2 regions of the Pseudomonas sp. KK18 genome follow, and region 1 is predicted to be linked to the other one. Evidence: predicted binding sites of a transcription regulator. Region 1 holds the regulator's gene; the other holds the start of a gene.
The links. The regulator FliA, encoded in region 1, starts transcription of late flagellar genes. The targets are predictions, from matches to a motif close to CTAAAGTTTNNNNNNNNNNNGCCGNTAA.
Positions count from the first base shown of each region.

Region 2: the regulator FliA is predicted to act here: its motif matches at 1,795-1,822, upstream of motA (flagellar motor stator protein MotA).

Region 1 covers NZ_CP146605.1:5,365,324-5,369,709, forward strand. The annotation lists gene V6607_RS24035 (chemotaxis protein CheA) at 1-195, opposite strand, end outside; gene V6607_RS24040 (protein phosphatase CheZ) at 207-995, opposite strand; gene V6607_RS24045 (chemotaxis response regulator CheY) at 1,014-1,388, opposite strand; gene fliA (RNA polymerase sigma factor FliA) at 1,559-2,299, opposite strand; gene fleN (flagellar synthesis regulator FleN) at 2,296-3,129, opposite strand; gene flhF (flagellar biosynthesis protein FlhF) at 3,250-4,386, opposite strand, start outside.
Region 2 covers NZ_CP146605.1:618,132-622,517, reverse strand. The annotation lists gene motB (flagellar motor protein MotB) at 1-872, opposite strand, end outside; gene motA (flagellar motor stator protein MotA) at 876-1,727, opposite strand; gene V6607_RS02710 (HDOD domain-containing protein) at 1,894-3,429, shown strand; gene V6607_RS02705 (rhodanese-like domain-containing protein) at 3,488-4,303, shown strand; gene asd (archaetidylserine decarboxylase) at 4,320-4,386, shown strand, end outside.

The DNA.
Region 1 (4,386 bases):
CTCCACCAGCTCGTGGAGCTGGAGGAAGCCGGCGCCCCCTTTTACAGTATGAAAACCGCGAAAAATTGCATTGAGCAGGTTCGCATCATCCGGTCGGCTTTCCAGCTCGACCAGTTGTTCGGACAGTTGCTCTAAAATTTCGCCGGCCTCTACAAGGAAATCCTGAAGGATTTCTTCATCGGCGCCGAAGCTCATGGGTGTGCTCCTTAGAAGCCTAAACTGGACAGCAAATCGTCTACGTCGTCTTGCCCGGATACAACGTCTTCACGTTTATCGGCATGAATCTGCGGACCTTCACCCTTGGCGAGGTGTTTTTGTGGATCTTTTTCAGAAAGGATCGCTGCGCGGTCATGTTCGATGCCGGCAAACCGGTCGACCTGGCCCGCCATCAACACCAGTTTGAGCAGGTTGCTTTCCACTTCGGTGACCAGTTGGGTCACACGCTTGATCACCTGACCGGTGAGGTCCTGGTAATCCTGGGCCAGCAGAATGTCATTGAGGTTGCTGGAAACCGTGCGGTTTTCCTGCTCGCTGCGGGACAAAAAGCCCTCGACCCGACGCGCCAGCTCACGAAACTCCTCAGCGCCCACTTCCCGACGCATGAACCGGCCCCAGTCAGTGCTCAGGGCCTTGGCTTCACTGGCCATACCGTTGACCAGAGGCGTGGCGTTTTCCACCAGGTCCATGGTGCGGTTGGCCGCCGCCTCAGTCAGCCTGACCACGTAGGACAGGCGTTCGGTGGCATCCGTGATCTGCGAGATTTCCTCAGCCTGGGGCATGTGCGGGTCAATCTGAAAATTGACTATCGCACTGTGCAACTCACGGGTGAGCTTGCCCACTTCCTGGTACAGGCCGCGGTCACGGGTCTGGTTGAGCTCATGGATTAACTGCACCGCGTCGCCGAACTGGCCTCTTTCAAGGCTTTCGACGAGTTGATGAGCATGTTTTTTCAGGGTCGACTCAAAGTCGGCCTGCGATGATTCTTTATGCTCCATAGCTCCCCCGTGGCAGCATCAATGACCGATGCGTTCGAAGATCTTTTCGATCTTCTCTTTCAAGGCCAGTGCAGTGAATGGCTTGACCACGTAGCCGTTGACCCCGGCCTGGGCGGCTTCGATGATCTGTTCACGCTTGGCTTCAGCGGTCACCATCAGCACAGGCAGGCTGCGCAGTTTTTCATCAGCGCGCACGTGGCGCAGCAGATCGATACCGGTCATGCCCGGCATGTTCCAGTCCGTTACCAGAAAGTCGATGCTCCCGCTGTTGAGGATCGGAATCGCCGTAATACCGTCATCCGCCTCGACCGTGTTAGTGAACCCAAGGTCACGCAACAGGTTTTTTATGATCCGCCGCATCGTTGAGAAGTCATCAACGATGAGGATTTTCATGTTCTTGTCCAATTCGACCTCCAAGCAGTCTTAAACGCGCCCAGCACCTGGGCGCGCCATATCAATCAACAGGCGTTACACAAAAAGGACTACCGGGGGCGCACCACGGGCCAAGCCCGTCCGGGCGCAGGGCCTGGACGGTATCGTTCGCAGTGTCCCCACACTGCCTGTCAGCGCGCTCGCCACTCTCCCAAACGCCCCCGCAAGCGGGCCGCGCACTGGCTGTGTAACTGGCTGACCCGCGATTCGCTGACCCCCAGGACCTCACCGATTTCCTTGAGGTTCAGCTCTTCGTCGTAGTACAGCGCCAACACCAGTCGCTCACGCTCCGGCAAATTGGCTATCGCGTCCGCCAGCGCGCTCTGGAAGCGTTCATCTTCCAGGTCCCGTGACGGTTCGAGATGGGCACTCGCGCCGTCCTCGTGCAGCCCTTCATGTTCGCCATCCTGTAAAAGGTCGTCGAAACTGAACAGCCGGCTGCCCAAGGTATCGTTCAAAATCCCGTAGTAATCGTCGAGACTCAATTGGAGTTCGGCCGCAACTTCATGATCTTTAGCGTCGCGACCGGTTTTTGCTTCAATTGAGCGAATTGCGTCACTCACCATCCGCGTATTGCGGTGCACTGATCGCGGCGCCCAATCACCTTTACGCACTTCATCGAGCATGGCCCCACGGATACGGATACCCGCGTATGTCTCGAAACTCGCGCCCTTGCTCGCGTCGTACTTGGTCGACACTTCAAGCAGGCCGATCATCCCGGCCTGGATCAAGTCTTCGACCTGCACGCTGGCAGGCAAGCGCGCCAGCAGGTGATAGGCAATGCGCTTGACCAGGGGCGCATAGCGCTCGATCAATTCGACTTGACTGTCACGTGCCGACTTCTTGTAAAGGTTGTAGCCGCTGGCTGTCATAGCACCGGTCCTGCGCTCGTCTGATGCACCAATCGCTCGACGAAAAACTCCAGATGCCCCCGGGGATTGGCGGGCAACGGCCAGGTATCGACCTTCTGGGCAATAGCCTTGAACGCCAATGCGCACTTCGAACGAGGGAACGCTTCATAGACCGCACGCTGCTTTTGCACGGCCTTGCGCACACACTCGTCGTAAGGAACTGCGCCAACGTATTGTAAGGCGACATCGAGGAAGCGATCCGTGACCTTGGTCAACTTGGCGAACAGATTCCGCCCTTCCTGCGGGCTTTGGGCCATGTTGGCCAGCACGCGGAAGCGGTTCATGCCGTAGTCGCGGTTGAGCAGTTTGATCAGGGCGTAGGCGTCGGTGATCGAGGTGGGTTCGTCGCACACCACCAGCAACACTTCCTGGGCTGCGCGCACGAAGCTGACCACGGATTCGCCTATCCCGGCGGCGGTGTCGATCACCAGCACGTCGAGGTTGTCGCCGATGTCGCTGAACGCCTGAATCAGGCCGGCATGTTGCGCCGGGCTCAGGTGCACCATGCTCTGGGTGCCGGAAGCGGCCGGCACGATGCGAATCCCGCCGGGGCCTTGCAACAGTACGTCGCGCAGCTCACAGCGGCCTTCGATGACATCGGCCAGGGTATGTTTGGGCGTCAGTCCCAGCAGAACGTCGACGTTCGCCAGCCCCAGGTCAGCATCCAGCAGCATGACGCGACGGCCAAGCTCTGCCAGGGCCAGGGACAAATTCACTGACACGTTAGTTTTTCCGACGCCACCTTTGCCGCCGGTCACCGCGATCACCTGTACGGGATGCATGCTGCCCATTTTATTTCTTTACCTTGTCTTGCTTAGACGCAGGCTACATAAGTTGGCCGCGCGAACTGCTGGCAGGCCATCGATGTAGATACTTTTCACTGTCATTTTTAAATAGAAAGCCATGATGCCTCAGCCAACTCGCTTGTTCGGGCTGTGGTAGAGGTCAGCAAACATGTCAGCCATAGCTTCCTCACTGGGTTCTTCCTGCATTTGCACGCTGACAGCCCGGCTGACCAACTGATGACGGCGCGGCAGATGCAGATCATCCGGGATCCGCGGCCCGTCGGTCAGGTAGGCGACCGGTAATTCATGACTGATTGCCAGGCTCAATACTTCGCCCAGGCTTGCCGTCTCATCCAGTTTAGTCAGGATGCAACCCGCCAGCCCGCAGCGCTTGTAGCTGTGGTAGGCGGCGGTCAATACCTGCTTCTGGCTGGTAGTGGCAAGCACCAAATAGTTTCTGGATTTGATCCCGCGCCCGGCCAGGCTTTCCAGCTGCATGCGCAGGGCCGGGTCGCTGGCTTGCAGGCCGGCGGTGTCGATCAGCACCACGCGCTTGCGCAGCAATGGGTCGAGGGCGTTGGCCAGGGACTGGCCCGGGTCGACGTGGGTCACCGGCACATTGAGGATGCGGCCCAGGGTCTTGAGTTGTTCCTGGGCGCCGATGCGGTAGCTGTCCATGCTCACCAGCGCGATGTTCTGGGCGCCGTACTTGAGCACGTAACGTGCGGCCAGCTTGGCCAGGGTGGTGGTCTTGCCCATGCCGGCCGGGCCGACCATGGCAATCACACCGCCTTCTTCCAGGGGTTCGATTTCCGGGGTGACGATCATCCGCGCCAGGTGGGCCAGGAGCATGCGCCAGGCCTGGCGAGGTTCTTCAATTTGCGTGGTCAGTTGCAGCAGGTCGCGGGACAACGGGCCGGACAGGCCAATGCGTTGCAGGCGACGCCACAGGTTGGCCTGTTGTGGCTGGCTGCCCTGCAACTGGTTCCAGGCCAGCGAACCCAGCTGCACTTCCAGCAGTTCACGCAGGCCGTTGAGTTCGAAACGCATCGAGTCGAACACCCGCTGGTCTACCGCCGGCGCCGGGGCTGGCGCAGCAGGACGCGGTGGTTCAACAAAAGTCGGCTCTACCAGCGGCTCGGACGCGGTCAACGGCAGCCCGGCAAACAGCTGGCGATTGGTGGAGGCGTCGCTGTCGCCACGCATGCTCAGTTCAGCCTGGGCCGAGACAATGCGCGAAGCGGTCTTGCGCAGCTCGTCTTC
Region 2 (4,386 bases), 2.5 Mb from region 1:
TGGGTCGGTACCGGTGGCGTCGCAGGCGGTTCGCCTTCAATCGCCCGCTGGGCCTTTTTGGTCAGTACGACGATATCGATGCGTCGGTTGATCGGGTTGAACGGATCCTTGGGATCAAACAGCTGCGAGGAAGCAAACCCCACCACCCGTGCCACTTGCGGGTCCGGATAGCTGCCGGCCACCAGTGCACGACGCGCGGCATTGGCCCGGTTGGCCGAGAGCTCCCAGTTGCCGAAGTCGCCCTGGCCTGCATACGGCTTGGCGTCGGTGTGGCCGCTGATGCTGATCTTGTTCGGCACCGCCTTGATGGTGTCGGCCATGGCCAGCAGGATGTCTTCAAAGTACGGCTTCAAGCGTGCACTGCCGGAATCGAACATCGGCCGGTTGGCGGCGTCCGTGATCTGGATGCGCAAGCCATCCGGGGTGATCTCGAAGGAAATCTGGTCCTTGAACTTCAGCAGTTGCGGGTTTTCCTCAACCTTGGTTTGCAGTTCCTGCAGCAGCAATTCCAGGCGTTCCTGCTCGACCTGTTCGGCCATGCTCTCGACGGTGTCGCGCTCGATCGGGATCTTTTCCTGGGGCGAGTCGGTCTTGATTTCCGGGTTGATGGTGCGCTCGGGCGCCAGTTGCGGCGAACCACCGAGGTCGATCACAAAAGGCGTGCCGCTCTCGGAGAAACCGATGGGGTCCTTGAAGTAACCGGCGATGGCGATCTTCTGTTCCGGCGTGGCAGTGGACATCAGCCACAGCACCAGGAAGAACGCCATCATCGCCGTCGCAAAGTCGGCGAAGGCGATTTTCCAGGCGCCGCCATGGTGCCCCGCAGCGAAGCGCTTGACGCGCTTGATGATGATCGGCTGGTTGTTTTCCATGGCTTAGCGACCGCGAACCGCTTGTTCCAGCTCAGCGAAGCTTGGACGGTGCTTCGGATACAGAACCTTGCGCCCGAACTCCACTGCCAACGATGGCGGCATGCCGGAAGCCGAAGCCACCAGGCAGGCCTTGATGGCTTCGTACAGATTCACTTCTTCCTTGGCATCGTGGGCCAGGGACGTGGCCAGCGGGCCGAAGAAACCGTAGGCCGCGAGAATACCGAAGAAGGTACCTACCAGTGCCGCACCTACGTGCATGCCGATGGCTTTCTGGTCGCCTTCACCGAGGGAGGCCATGGTCACCACGATCCCGAGCACCGCGGCAACAATACCGAAACCGGGCATGCCGTCGGCGATGCCGGTCACGGCGTGGGATGGGTGCTCCAGCTCTTCCTTGAGGCTGAACAGTTCCATGTCGAACAGGCCTTCCAGCTCATGGGGCGCCATGTTGCCGGACGACATGATGCGCAGGTAATCACAGATGTAGGCGGTCATGCGCTCGTCTTTGAGCACGGCCGGGTACTTGGCAAAAATCGGGCTCGCCGCGGCGTCCTCGATGTCGCCTTCGATGGCCATCATGCCTTCGCGGCGGCTCTTGTTGAGGATCTCGTAGATCAGCCCCAGCACTTCCAGGTAGAAGGTGTGGGAGAAGCGCGAGCTGAACATGCCCAGCGACTTCTTGATCACGTGCATCGTCATGTAGCCGGGGTTGGCCTGCAGGAATGCGCCGAACGCCGCACCGCCGATAATCAGCACTTCGAAAGGCTGGATCAGCGCCGCAATCTTGCCGTGGGAAAGGACGTATCCGCCGAGCACGCTCGCGATGACGACGATGATGCCGATAATTTTAGCCATAGGGGATGAGTACTTGCGCCGTCGGGTTCAGGGTCATATTCGCAAGAGTTGAAAACTCTTGTTCTACTTATCGGCAAATCTGCGCCAGACTATAGCCCGTTATGGCGAAAAACCAGTTCGGCCCGTCCCGGGCGTGTTGACCGCAAGTGATGATCGCGCCCCAATCATGGCAAATGAAACGACAGTCCCAACTCAAAAACCCGCCACTCTCGCCGCTTGGATAAAGCGCCTGGACGATGTGCTGTTGCCTGTTCCACAGGCGAGCCACGACCGGGTTTGCAAGGCCATCGGCGACAACCGCAGTTCGTTGCGGGATATTGCAGAGCTGATGCAGAACAGCCCGGCGCTGGTGCTGAGCGTGATGCGCGAGGCCAACAACCAGGCCCACGGCAGCCTCGCGGAGCCGGCAGAAAACCTCGAAGTGGCGATCAATCGCCTCGGCCTCAAGCGCACCGAGGAGTTGCTGCGGCGCCTGCCTTCCGTGCCGCTGAATGAAATCCCCGTGGCGCTGCGCCAGCTGCAGATGATCAGCCAGCACGCGTCGCAACAAGCCAGCGGCCTGTTCGCCAGCCGCCTGGCGCGGTTGTGGCAAGACATTCACTGGGGCAGCCTGCTGTTCCTTTCGCCGCTGTGGCCGATGGCGATTGCCTATCCCAAGCTGCTGGAAGAATGGGAGCTGCGGGTGATTCACAAGGGCGAATCGGCCCGCACAGTCGAACAGGAGCTGTTCGGCGTACGCCTGCTGGACCTGTGCCTGGGGTTGACCAACACCTGGCGCCTGCCGATCTGGGTATCCCAGGGTTATACGTTGCTGCTGACGGAACAACGCTTGCTGGTCAAGGCGCTGAGCATTGCCCGTGAAGACGAGCCGTTGCGCCAACAGCAGTTGCTGGATGCCGACCCGAACCTGCGCCGCTGGCTGAACCAGCCGGCCAACACTGTGCTGTTGGCCAACGGCCTGGCGCTGGCGGCGCAGGAGTCCTGGACCTGCCCGCACACCCAGCGCTGGCAATACCTCACTGCGCTTTACCTGCAGCAACCGTTGGCCGAAGTGCAGCAACAGTCCCACCAACACGCGGCGATCAGCGCCCGCAGCACCCTGATGCGCGACCTGTGGCACCCGGCGCTGTCGTTGATCTGGCCATGGGATGTGCAGCGCGTTCACCACGGCTTGCTGCCGGCACCGCCACCCACCGCCGAGTCCCTGGCGATCTGGCGCAAGCGCTGCACCGAATTGCTCGTAGAGCCGAGCCGCTTTGCCAATGCCATGCACCTGACCACCTGCGCCAAGGAAGCCCTCGTGGCCTGCGGCATGCAACGGGTGATGCTGCTGATGGCGGACAAAACCTTGAGCACGCTACGTGTGCATCAAGTCGACGGCCTGCCGAAGGACGCCGACCACATGAGCCTCGACGTGGCGCAAAGCACCCTGCTGCAACGCCTGCTGGCCAAGTCCGCCCAGGTGCGCCTCAACCCCGACAACCACGCCCAGTTCTCGGCACTGCTGCCGCCGGAACTGCGCCGCCTGTTCAAGGGCGAACACCTGCTGCTGCGCTCCCTGAGTTGCAATGGCCGGGTGGTGATGCTGATGGTGGCCGACCAGGGCGGCGGGCCGTTCTCGGAAACCACCGTGCAGGCCTTCGGCAAAACCGCCCAATGCATCGAAAAGGCCCTGCACAGCTTTACCAACCGCAGTGCCTGACGCTTGCGCTACAATCGCCCTCCCTTAGCGCCCAATTTTTATGCCCAGGAGACCTCACATGCCTGACTTCTCTGGCTTGCCGCTGGTCATCGAGGCCAGTGACCTGCTCGGTCGCCTCGATGCCGAACACCTGATCCTGGTGGACCTCACCAGCGCTGCGCGTTACGCCGAAGGGCATATCCCCGGCGCACGTTTCGTTGATCCAAAACGCACTCAACTGGGCCAGCCACCAGCGCCGGGCCTGCTGCCGGGCAAGGCCGATCTTGAAAAGCTGTTCGGCGAACTGGGCCACACCCCGGATGCCACTTACGTGGTGTATGACGACGAAGGCGGTGGCTGGGCCGGGCGATTCATCTGGATGCTCGACGTCATCGGCCACAAGAAATACCACTACCTCGACGGCGGCCTGCTGGCGTGGCTGGAAGAAAAACACCCAGTGTCCACCGAGGTACCGGCCAGCGCCGGCGGCCCGGTCAGCCTGACGTTGCATGAAGAACCCACCGCCACCCGCGAATACCTGCAAAGCCGTCTCGGCGCTGCCGACCTCGGCATCTGGGACGCCCGTGGCCCGCTGGAATACTCCGGCGAGAAAGTCCTCGCGGCCAAGGGTGGACACATCCCGGGCGCGGTGAACTTCGAATGGACCGCCGGCATGGACAAGGCACGCCAACTGCGCATCCGCCGCGACATGCCGCAGATCCTCGAAGACCTCGGGCTGACCCGCGACAAAGAAATCATCACCCACTGCCAGACTCACCACCGTTCTGGCTTCACCTACCTGGTGGCCAAGGCGCTCGGTTATCCACGAGTCAAAGGTTATGCCGGTTCCTGGGGCGAATGGGGCAACCACCCCGACACCCCCGTTGAGATTTAAGGTTTAAGGACAGTTAATGAAAAAGCAGTTGTTCATCCTCAGCCAGTACTTGCTGCCCCACCACCTGCTGTCGCGTCTGGCCG